Regions from separate parts of the Halovibrio sp. HP20-59 genome, predicted to be linked through region 1. Evidence: predicted binding sites of a transcription regulator. Region 1 holds the regulator's gene; the other holds the start of a gene.
What was found. The regulator FNR, encoded in region 1, switches genes on or off when oxygen is low (the NO sensors DNR and NnrR bind a similar motif). The targets are predictions, from matches to a motif close to TTGATNTANATCAA.
Positions count from the first base shown of each region.

Region 2: the regulator FNR is predicted to act here: its motif matches at 3,239-3,252, upstream of RZA33_RS08840 (ribonucleoside triphosphate reductase).

Region 1 covers NZ_JAWJUW020000001.1:129,578-135,567, reverse strand. Annotated here, with positions in the region: gene hemN (oxygen-independent coproporphyrinogen III oxidase) at 1-1,168, shown strand, start outside; gene fnr (fumarate/nitrate reduction transcriptional regulator Fnr) at 1,253-1,999, shown strand; gene ttcA (tRNA 2-thiocytidine(32) synthetase TtcA) at 1,992-2,909, opposite strand; gene RZA33_RS00630 (DNA polymerase III subunit epsilon) at 3,034-3,672, opposite strand; gene RZA33_RS00625 (DUF294 nucleotidyltransferase-like domain-containing protein) at 3,699-5,543, opposite strand.
Region 2 covers NZ_JAWJUW020000006.1:55,400-61,389, forward strand. Annotated here, with positions in the region: gene RZA33_RS08825 (Rrf2 family transcriptional regulator) at 1-269, opposite strand, end outside; gene RZA33_RS08830 (anaerobic ribonucleoside-triphosphate reductase activating protein) at 389-1,138, opposite strand; gene nrdD (anaerobic ribonucleoside-triphosphate reductase) at 1,205-1,369, opposite strand; gene RZA33_RS08840 (ribonucleoside triphosphate reductase) at 1,413-3,155, opposite strand; gene RZA33_RS08845 (U32 family peptidase) at 3,301-4,248, opposite strand; gene ubiU (ubiquinone anaerobic biosynthesis protein UbiU) at 4,258-5,253, opposite strand; gene hemN (oxygen-independent coproporphyrinogen III oxidase) at 5,495-5,990, shown strand, end outside.

The DNA of each region.
Region 1 (5,990 bases):
TAATAAAATCGCTACCAAAAACACCGCCCTGGCCGAGCCCTATTTAACCCGGCTTGACCGGGAAATGGTGCTGACCGCCCGCCACTTGGATACATCACGACCGGTGGAGCAGCTGCATTGGGGCGGCGGTACACCCACCTTTCTCAGCTTAAACCAGATGGGCGACCTGATTGACCGTTTGGATGCGCGCTTTGGCCTTTCGTCCGCGGCTGATCGCGACTACGCGATTGAAATAGATCCCCGCGAAGCGGATGTGTTTACCCTCCGCCACCTTCAAGCGCTAGGCTTTAACCGCATTAGCCTGGGTGTGCAGGATTTAAACCCGCTGGTGCAGAAAGCGATTAACCGTATTCAGCCACGGGTGCTCACTGAAACGCTCATGGATGAGGCCCACCGCCTGGGCTTTCGCTCGCTCAACCTCGACCTCATTTATGGCCTGCCGTTTCAAACCGAAAAGAGCTTCGCGGATACACTGCGTCAAGTTATTGAGCTAAACCCGGCGCGCCTATCAGTGTTTAACTACGCCCATATGCCCGAGCGCTTTGCACCCCAGCGGCGCATCAATGTCGATGACTTGCCGGGTGGCGAAGAAAAGCTGGCGATTCTGCGCACCACCATCGAAATGCTCACCGCAGCAGGCTACGTGCATATCGGCATGGATCACTTTGCCCGCCCAGACGATAGCTTGGCGGTTGCCCAGCGCGAAGGCTCGCTACAGCGCAACTTCCAGGGCTATTCCAGCCACGCTCAGTGCGACTTGGTCGGGCTTGGCGTTTCGGCAATTTCACGCATTGATGACGTCTATGCCCAAAATCCTAGCGAGCTGGCCCGCTACGAAGCGGCGATGGATCAGGGCTGGCTAGCTACGGGACGTGGCGTAAGGTTGAGTAATGACGACCTTATCCGCCGAGACGTCATTGAGCGACTGATGTGCGATATGCGCATTGACCTGGCCGCCGTTGGTCAGCGCTGGGGCATTGATGCCCCGCGCTACTTTGCACCCGCGCTTGAACGCCTGGAGGTTGCCGAGCAGGATGGTTTACTGACCCGCAGCGGCGACCAACTTAACGCCACGCCCATGGGGCGGTTACTGATTCGCCATCTAGCCATGGCATTTGATACTCACCTACCTGGGCAAACAGGTCAGCGCTACTCAAAGATTGTTTAATCACCTTTGGGCAGGCATGCTAAAGCGGCTATAATAAGTAAGGTTTTTCTAATTGATAAGCGTGACCCACTCAAGGAGCAACGCATGTCGGAACCTATGAGCTATCGCCGCTCACTACTCCACGAAGCACGCTGCCAAACCTGCAGCTTGAGCTCACTTTGCCTGCCGCTTGCCCTTGAGCTGGAAGATATGGGGCAGTTCGATGCGATTATTCGTCGCCGAGCGCCGCTCAAAAAAGGCGAGCCGCTGTTTCGCCAAGGCGACACCTTTACCAGCGTTTACGCGGTACGTTCGGGCAGTTTGAAACAGATCACTGCCGAAGGTAACGGCAGCGAGCAGCTGACCAATTTCTATCTCCCCAGTGAGTTAGTCGGGTTAGATGGCATTGACGAAGAGCAGTACCCCGGCAGCGTAATCGCCCTGGAAACCACGACCATTTGCGAGATCCCCTTCGATCGCCTGGATTTACTCTCCGAGGAGCTGCCTGAGCTGCGCGGCCAGCTGTATCGCAGCATGAGTAAAGAGTTGCGCGATGACCGGCGCATGATGCGTCTGCTGTCGCGTAAAACCGCCGACCAGCGGCTGGCAAGCTTTCTAATTACCCTTTCGGATCGTTTTCGGCGCCGGGGCTACTCGCCTTATAGCTTTCGCCTTTCCATGCCCAGGGCCGATATCGGCAATTACCTGGGCTTAGCGGTGGAAACGGTCAGCCGTATATTAAGCCGCTTTCAGCAACAAAACGTGGTGGCAGTTTCGGGCCGTGAGGTCAATATCCTCGACATGCCACGTTTGCTTACCCTCGCCGAAGAGGAAGAACAAACGGCTAACTAACGTTAAAAGCCTGGATGCGCCCAGCCAAGAGTTCTGCCTGCCTGGCTTCCAACCCTGCAAAATCATACAGTTGACGGTCTGCGAGCTGCGAAGGTGCGATATTGGTGACGGCTTTAAACATACTTTCCAAGCGGCCAGGAAACTTTTTATCCCACTCAGCAAGCATCTCTTTGACCACTTGGCGCTGCATATTGGGCTGGGAGCCGCATAGATTGCAGGGAATGATCGGAAATTCCATTAGCCGCGAAAATTCGGCGATATCTGCCTCTTTGCAGTAGGCCAGCGGCCGAATAACGATGTTCTTACCATCATCTGATAGCAGTTTTGGCGGCATCGCTTTCAAGTTGCCGCCGAAAAACATATTCAGAAACAGCGTTTCCAAAATATCTTCACGGTGATGACCCAAGGCAATTTTGTTGGCGCCAATCTCTTCGGCAAAGCCGTAAAGCGAGCCGCGTCTTAGCCGTGAACAGAGCGCGCAGGTGGTTTTGCCTTCCGGCGTTTTCTCTTTCACTACCGAGTAGGTATCGCGCTCGACAATATGGTACTCCACGCCCTGCTTATCCAGATATTTTGGTAGCACGTGTTCAGGAAAACCCGGCTGCTTTTGGTCTAAATTGACCGCCACCAAGGAGAAGTTGACCGGCGCGTTGCGCTGCAAATTGCGCAGAATCTCCAGCATGGTATAGCTATCCTTGCCGCCGGAAAGACACACCATCACACGATCACCTTCATTGATCATTTGGTAATCAATAATCGCATTGCCCACTTCTCGACGCAGGCGCTTTTGCAGCTTGTTAAATTCGCGCTTTTGTTTGGCTGCCAGCGCTGACTGATCGTGCTCAGCGTCCGTGGGGGCGGATAACGTCGTTTCAAAATCAGCGGGGGCAAAATGATCAAGCGATTGCATGGTATAGGCACTGCCGAGGAGATGGTGAGATGAGAAACGCTAGAGAGCAAAATTAAAGCATCATTCTAACAACACTCACCGCTTGAACCAACGATGGCTTGCCCCTCCCTAACCTATGCGCCTCTTACTCATCCCTAGGCAGTTCCGCCATAAGGCGCTGTAAACGCATATACAACAGTGCGCTTGAGGTTGCCTCACCGAGTACACTCTGACCTCCCATGGCGGGTACTTGCCAGCACGCCAGTGCCTGGGCAAAGCTACTGGGTGCCTCCAACAACGGGCGCAGGCGGCGCAGCTGGCGCTGGTGCAGCTTCGCCACATCGACCTGGGCATTAGGCAGTGCGAAGTTCAAGCGACGACGAAGGAGTGTATTGAGCCCCCCAATTCGCTTTGCTAATTGCCACCCCACAATTGGTCGATTGCCGATAAATTCCACTAGTGCGCTTAAGCTATTACTGTTTGAGTCGGTTATTTCACCCACTTTGTACAGCAACTGATGACGTCGTAGTAAAGCGCTGTCCGGCTGCTCGACGGTGCCTAGCGTCGCCTCAAAGGCACGGCTGGTATGCACCTGCTGTTGACTCAGCACGACCGCCGCAACACTGATCACTGACGATGACGGCATGGACGTTTCATAACAGGCCAGCGCGACAAGCTCATCGCCCATATAGGGCTGAAATAGCCACGCATAGGGCGAATGAGCACAGCGGCGCCGATCGCTTTCACGGCGCATGGTACGTAGAGGCCCGCTAAAGAGCGCCACGTGTTTGTCCAATATCCCTATTCCACTCACGAATACTCCAAATGATAACGATGGGAAAGACGCTGCTTGAAGTCTTTCACAATGTGCAGCGCCTCGCGCAGTAGGTCCCGTTCAAGCGAAGAGAGGTCTTGCACCACCACGCGGTTCGCGCGACTGCCCTTTTGGGAGTCAGTTTCTTGCCCATTGCTCGCCGTATCCAAAATGCTGAGCTGCTGTTTAAGGCGCAGTTCGGTGAAAAGTGCCAAGGCCTCGCCTAAGTCATCAGCAAAACGGCGGTCCAAACGACCGTCGGCGGCCAGTGCGTCTAAGCGCTCAAACGTCGAAGTGGCACTAATACGTCGCTCAAGCGCCATGGTGCGCACGCCGTGAACAATCGGGAAAATGCCGCCTTTTTTAATATCGATACCGTGTTGAGGCTTTTTCAGCGAGCCAAACAGTGTCAGCGGCGTTGAAAAGCGTAGTGCCGTGCGCGCAAAGTAGGACAGCAGCAGCTCATCGCCTGAACAGCGTTTAAACAGTTCCTCGCGGACACTTTCCAGCAGGCTCGGGTTACCCGCCACAGCGTGGGCATCGAGCATTATCGCTAGTTTTAACAGACTGTCGCCATCACGCTTGCTAGCCCATTTGGCTATATTGCTTTTCCACTGCGATACCGTGGCCACCCACTCGGGATTCGATACCATAATATTGCCGGGGCATGGCGGGTAACCCAGCTGAATCAAGGTATCGGTGAGCGTTTGCATGTGGCTTTCCAGGCCGGGCCACTGCGCATCATCGGCGAGAATCAAGCCGTTATCCTGGTCCGTTTTAAGAATTTGCTCGCCGCGACCCTCACTGCCCATGACCATCATGCAGCTCTGCTCGCGATACTGCTCCTCAATAGTGAACTCCCAGGCTTTACTCATGATACGGCCATTCAGCGCGGCGAGCAGATCCATAGCGAAACGCAGTTTTACCCCTTGGGCCATGAGCGCTTTAACAAGCTCAGGGGTGCGTTGGCTAGCCGCCGAGAGCGCTTGCAAACTGGTCGCCTGCTCGACCTGTAAACTGACGACGTAGCTACGGCTTGAGAAGTAGCTAAGTACGTCAGTGAGCTCGACAACGCCTTTCAAGGCGTTGTTCTCCATCACGACCACGCGCGCCACTTTGTGCCGCGTCATAAGGACCAGCACTTCAAACAGGTATTGATCCGGCGCAACGGTCACCAAATTAAAGTGCGCGATCTCATCCACCGGGGAGGAAACGTCACGGCCTTCCAGTACCAAACCATTGAGCAGATCGGTTTTGGTCACCATGCCCAGTTGACCTTGGGTATCGACCAGCAGGCTATCGGCGTGGCTTTCGTTTAACTGCTGCACCGCACTGGCAATATCGGTGGACGCTACCATCAGTAACGGTTCGCGCAAACATTCGCTCACCTTGGCCAACATAAAGCCCGCCATGGTGACGCCACCTTCGGCACGTTTCTCGGTCAACAAGCGCGCTTTATGCGCCAGCGACTGGCGAAAAAAATGACTGAAATCCGGATATTGCTGGCACAACTGTTGGAATAACGCTTTTGGCAACAGGTAGCACAAGCATTCTTGCTCGGCCTGAAAGCGATAGCGGCTTTTACCGTTTAAAATACTGATCGCGCCAAACAGATCCCCCGCGGTGTAGTGCCCGATACGGGCGCTAGAGGACGGTAGCGTAGGATCTAATTCCGCCACCTCACCGCTGTGAATTAAAAACACAAACTCGCCCGCCTGCCCGGTCTCTAAAATAATTTCGTCGCGGTCATAATAGGCAAGATCAATGCCACGGCGAATATGGTCACGCCCTTCATCGTCAAGAAGCGTAAACGGCAGTTGGGATAAATCCACATCAACCATTGTGCATGACCTCACTTAACTAATGGCGAATTAGTCACCGGCACTAAAACACGGTGCTGATACGGCGAACAGGTGATAACGTCGACAGGGTCAAACGGCTCACGGTTATTATGCAAAGCATACGCTACGGGTATAAAGGATTCACTTCCTAACAAGCAAGTAGAACGTTGTTATACCTTTAGCTATCACGCCAAGGTCGAAGCGACGTTTGATACAAGACCAAAGTATTGACACTTGCTCGTCGTGACTCCTTCAAAACACCCTACATGTATTTAAAGTAGCCAATAACTGCTTTTTTTCGCTCACTAGACTATTGTCCCATAATGCTTTAAAAACCGACAAAATTCGCTTAAAAACCACAAAAAAACAATTATTTTCAACTACCTAGAGATTCAAAAAATGACTTACGAGGGTTATTGATACCAAAGTCTGGGATTTATTTTTTGG
Region 2 (5,990 bases), on a different contig from region 1:
TCGACTAACTCCATGCCATGTTCCATTTCGCGCACAAGCTGGCCCAGCACGATAGTCGCAGGGTCACGTGTGAGCAGTAAGCCGCCATTCTTACCTCGGATAGCAGTAACGTAGTTCTTCTGACTAAGCTCTTGAACGACTTTCATCAAATGATTGCGGGAGATATCAAAGGTCTCTGCGATCTCATTGATGGTAGAGCGTTCTTCTCCTTTTACGGCAAGAAAGATCAATACGCGTATTGAATAATCGGTGAATCGGGTGAGATGCATGGAGTGCGCTGTGCTCCGATAGTAGCCAATCTATAAAACAAACATGTTGTATGAATGTTCAGTAAGTTGCAATAAGAACATAGGTGTACTAATGCTAAGCTGGGTCAAGAAAGACAGCGTTAGTGTCTTAGCTCAAGCTGCTCAAAGTGCGGTTTCAAACGGTTGATCAGTGCGCTCATCTGAACTGTAGATGGAATATCGGCAACTCGCTGAGAGTAGGTGGGGTCAAGACATTGCTCGCTGCGAGCCAGCTGTAGCGCGTAGTGGCGTACACCGCAGTCGGCAAGGGTTAGCGCCAGGCGTTCCACGTCGCCAAGCTGAAAATCTTGCCAGTGGATGGTGGTGCGGCACTCGAAGCTGACCCCGCTTTCAATTATGGCCCCCAAACTGCGGGCATGCAGCTGCCACATGCCGGGGCGGCCACAGATACGGTCAAATGCTTTTCCACGCCCTTTAACATCCAATCCCACCCAGTCAAGGTCCGGCAGTAGCCGCGTTAGGCGTTCAGGATAAACGCCGGCGGTATGCAGCCCTACCTTAAAGCCCATGGCTTTTACTTGCTTAATCGCCGCTGGCAAACCGGTATTCAGGGTTGGCTCTCCACCGCTGAAAACCACGGCTTCCAGCAGGCCTTGGCGAGTGGCCAGGAATTCCAGCACCGCCTGCCACTCATGAAGCTCGCCTCGTCGCGGCGCGATCATGGTGGGATTGTGGCAGTAGCCGCACAGTAGCGGGCAGCCTTGTAAAAAGACAACGCACGCCAGATGATCGGGATAGTCCAGGGTCGTTATGGGGACAAGGCCGGCAATAGGCAGCCGAACCGTGGCAGTTTCATTGCTGGCATCGTCAAGGGTCGTTATAAGCGACATAGTGATAACCCTGCTGGGTGCCTATTGCCGGGCACCCAGCCGTGGTGAAAAAGAAGGGAATGTCAGCTACTGAGAGGCGGCGCCTTCGGCAAAATGGCGGCGTTCCTGGTGTTCGGCACGCTTGCCGATATTGAACTGGCTCACTGGCCGGTGGTAACCCATGACGCGGGTCCAGACTTCGCAGCGCTGGCGCTGTTCAGTGGGCAAGTTAGCATATTGAGTGGTTTGCATTTGTGTGCTCCTTTTATGTGTTGATAAAACTGAGGCAATAGCCTCATGCAGTGGCGATGTAGGTTGCGTTCGCCGTTTGCGCCCAGAGTACTTCATCGCACTTGGGGCAGAACTCGTGTTCACCGGACAGGTAGCCATGTACCGGGCAGATCGAAAAGGTCGGCGTCACTGTGAGGTAGGGTAAGCGAAAGTGAGAAAGTGCCGTTTTTACAAGCTTGCGGCAGGCCGAGGCCGAGGTAATCCGTTCGCGCATATAGAGGTGCAGTACCGTGCCGCCGGTATAGCGCGTCTGTAAGGGATCCTGGTGGCTAAGTGCCTCAAAGGGATCATCGGTATGGCCTACCGGCAATTGACTGGAATTGGTGTAATAGGGCGCCTCGGGTGTGCCAGCCTGGAGAATGGCAGGAAAACGGGCCAGATCCTCCCGCGCAAAACGGTGAGTCGTGCCTTCCGCCGGTGTGGCTTCGAGGTTGTACATATGGCCGGTCTGTTCTTGAAATTCGCGCATTCGCTCGCGGACGTGGTCAAGCAGATCAAGCGCCAGCTGTAGCCCCTCTGAATCGGCGATATCGCAGCGATCTCCAGTAAAGTTGCGCACCATTTCGTTGAGCCCATTCACTCCTAGGGTGGAGAAATGATTGCGCAGCGTGCCCAGATAACGCTGGGTAAAGGGGTAGAGCCCCTGATCTATCAGTTGCTGAATGCGCTCGCGCTTGAGTTCGAGGCTATCGCGCCCGAGCGACATTAGGCGATCCAGCTCGCTGAGCAGCCCGGCCCGGTCGCCGGCGAAGCGGTAGCCCAGCCGGGCGCAATTGATCGTTACTACCCCCAGCGATCCGGTTTGCTCCGCGCTACCGAACAGACCGTTGCCGCGTTTGAGCAGTTCACTCAAATCAAGCTGCAGGCGGCAGCACATGGAACGCACCATGTGAGGTTCCAGATCCGAATTTAGAAAGTTCTGAAAGTAGGGCAGGCCGTACTTGGCGGTCAGTGCGAAGAGCCGCTCGGCGTTGTCGCTTTCCCAGTCGAAATCATGAGTGATGTTATAAGTGGGTATAGGGAAGGTGAACACACGCCCGTGGCGATCCCCGGCCTCCATGACTTCCAAATAGGCCCGGTTGATTAGGTCCATTTCAACCTGCAGCTCACCGTAGCTGAACGGCTGCTCCTCGCCGCCGATAACCGGCACCTGCTGGCGCAAGTCGTTGGGGCAGACCCAGTCGAAGGTCAAGTTGGTGAAAGGTGTCTGACTACCCCAGCGCGACGGCACGTTGAGATTGTAAATAAACTCCTGTATCGCCTGCTTTACCTGGGCGTATGAAAGGCCATCCTTACGCACGTAGGGTGCCAGATAGGTATCGAAAGAACTGAAGGCTTGTGCCCCGGCCCACTCGTTCTGCAGGGTGCCGAGAAAGTTGACCATTTGCCCCAGGGCACTGGAAAGGTGGCGGGGTGGATGGCTTTCGGCGCGCCCCGGCACCCCATTGAATCCTTCATGCAGCAAAGTACGCAGCGACCAGCCGGCGCAATAGCCGCACAGCATATCCAGGTCGTGAATATGCAAATCACCTTCTCGATGGGCTTCCCCCACGGCGTGTGGATAAATTTCATCGAGCCAGTAATTAGCGATCAACTTGCCCGATACATTGAGTATCAAACCACCCAATGAGTAGCCCTGGTTGGCATTGGCATGAACACGCCAGTCGGCGCGTTGGAGGTACTCGTTGACCGTTGAGGCGACGTCAATATGATGCTTTGCTACCTGAACACTGGTGGAGTCTTTCACCTAATTCACCTATATATGTACACATTTATTAAAATAAATACTATATGTTGTGTTTTAGGATAAGCGTTCAGGATTTTCAAAGAATGACCCAGATCAAAAGCGATGAAGAAAAATAGTAAGGCGTGGTGGCGCTTAGGCTATTGCTTTAGTCGATCATCGTGCGGGTATTATCCATACCCGGTCGGCCGTACCAGTAACCGTCGCAGATGTCGGCCTCCACCAATGCCAACGGGTCGGGAGCAGGCAACCTACCGTGTCGGGCCTGATCGAAGGCGTTGGCTACCTCGGCCATGCCTTCCGCTCTTGGGCTGAGACGCGCCACTGCCACCCCCATATCCGCCATGACCGTCAGTTCATGGCGCAGATCCTGGCAGGCGCTGGAAAGGGTTTGAATACCGTTCAGGGTAAAAACATCCCGGGACTCTTGTGAACGTAGCACCAAGCCTTCGGGGTATTTTTGGCAGACGAACTTGCAGCGGTCTTTGGGTGTTTGGTGACGCCGGGCGGTAAAACAGCGTGACGACCAGGCCAAGGGGAGATGCCCGTAGGCGAATACTTCGCATGGGTGGGGAATGCCTGCCTGGTGGCAATCGTGAATAAGCTTGGCTAAGTCTTGCTGTGACATTTCCACCGGCGCTTGCCAACGCCGCATGCCGGCACGGGCCATAACGCCCAGTGTCGCCGGGTTGTAAAGGTTGAGCGCAGCACCGGCGATGAACGGCAGTCCGGCACTGGAGAGGCGTTGCAGGGCACTCTGATCATTGGCCTCGACAATAAAGTCACCGTTATCGCAGAGCTTGCGCAGGTCACGCAGGTCGGCCTCAGACTCGATCAGTGTCTGGCTGGCGAGTACAACCTGCTTGCCCGCCTGGGCAAGCTCGCGCCCAATGCCTACCCAGTCGTCCAATTTCATGTCGCGACGCCTGGAGCAGACGGTTTCGCCTAAGGTGATAATCTCTACCGGCCAGTCGGCTGCTTCACGGTAGAACGCCTCATAGCGCTCTCGCGTCCAGTAAAAAAGAACCGGCCCGAGGGAAAGCTGTAGAGGATCGCTGGACGAGATCGGTTGTTGGGGCAGTGTGGTGCTCGACATTGTTAGCTCCTATTTCCAGCGCCGTTCATAGGCGCCCAAGGTGGTAATGGCGCCTTCGGAAAGCTCGGCAAGGCCGGACATCCAGGCAGCTTCTGGATGAAAGCGTTCAGGCTCAGTCGCTAGGCGGTTGAGCGCCTGACGCCAAATACTGGCTACTTTCGAGACATAGGCAGGGCTGCGCTGGCGACCTTCAATTTTGACCGCACTGATGCCCAGGTCGCGCAGCTCCGGCAATAGCTCCAGGGTATTGAGGCTGGTGGGTTCTTCGATGGCGTGGTAAGTCTCACCCGCTACCTCGAAGCGACCCTTGCATAGGGTGGGGTAGCCAGCGCGCTCGCCTTCGGCGTAGCGGTCGATAAGCACATTGTTTAGGCGCGATTCTAAGCCTTGCGGAGTCTCTTCCCAGCGCACGTGGGCTGCCGGCGAGCAGACGCCCCGGGTATTGGGCGATTCGCCGGTCAGGTAGGAGGAGAGATAGCAGCGTCCTTCGGCCATGATGCACAGACTGCCGAAAGCGAACACTTCCAGCTCTACCGGTGTTTGCTTGGCCAGGTCGCGTACCTGAGTGATTGACAGCACCCGTGGCAGCACGGCGCGCTTGATGCCGAAATGCTGGCGGTAAAAGCGTAGCGCTTCATGGCTAGTCGCCGAACCCTGCACTGAAAGGTGCCGCGAGATCTCGGGGTGATGGCGAGTAGCGTAGTCGAGCAGCCCCATATCGGCGAGAATCAGCGCATCCACGCCCAGTTCGGCGGCCTGATCCACGGCCCGAGTCCAGTGTTGCCAGCCATCGGGCTGGGGGTAGGTATTAATAGCGCAAAAAACGCGTTTGCCATGTCGGTGGACGTAATCGATCCCCTCCCGGGCACGTTTGTCGGTAAAGTTTAGCCCGGCGAATTGCCGTGCGTTGGTGATGTTCTGGAAACCGAAATAGACAGCGTCGGCACCTTCATCGACGGCGCGCTTTAAGGCGGGCAGGTTACCAGCGGGACATACAAGCTCCATAGCGAGACTCCTTACGGGGAAAGTCCGAGCATTTTAGTCACCTATTTTTTATTGGCTTTTGACACAGGTCATATCGGAGTGGCTTTCAAAAGAGGATAACGCTGCCGAGTAGGCAAGCTGGATGCAGGCAGTTTTTAAAACGTATATTGTATGAATATTAACCAATGCTTGCTGTGCCCACTTCCAGAGTTCTTTTTCAGAGACCTCTTTTAGAGCCCCTTTTCAGAGACCTATTTCGATCATGCAAGATGAACTGCTCTTCAATCGCCCCCTGGTAGAGAAATATGACCGCCCAGGCCCGCGGTACACTTCTTATCCCACCGCGCCCCAATTTCATGCGGCGTTTGCCGAGGATGACTACCGTAGCGCTGCCGAGCGCAGTAACCGGGCCGCAGCACCCAAGCCGCTTTCGGTCTATGTGCATATCCCGTTCTGCAAGAGCCTGTGCTATTACTGCGCCTGCAACAAAATCATTACTCATAATACCGAGCGAGCCGCCGAATACCTCCAGTGGCTAAAACAGGAGATACGTGTTCAGGGGGCGCTATTCGATACCTCCCGGCGAATGACCCAACTACACCTGGGCGGTGGCACCCCAACCTACTTAAGCAACGCCCAGCTAAGCGAACTGATGACGGCGCTGGACGAAGCCTTTCACTTCGCCGCACCTGAAGAGCGTGAATTCTCGCTGGAGGTAGACCCCCGCACCGTGACCCCCGAACAGGTGTACGAGCTCT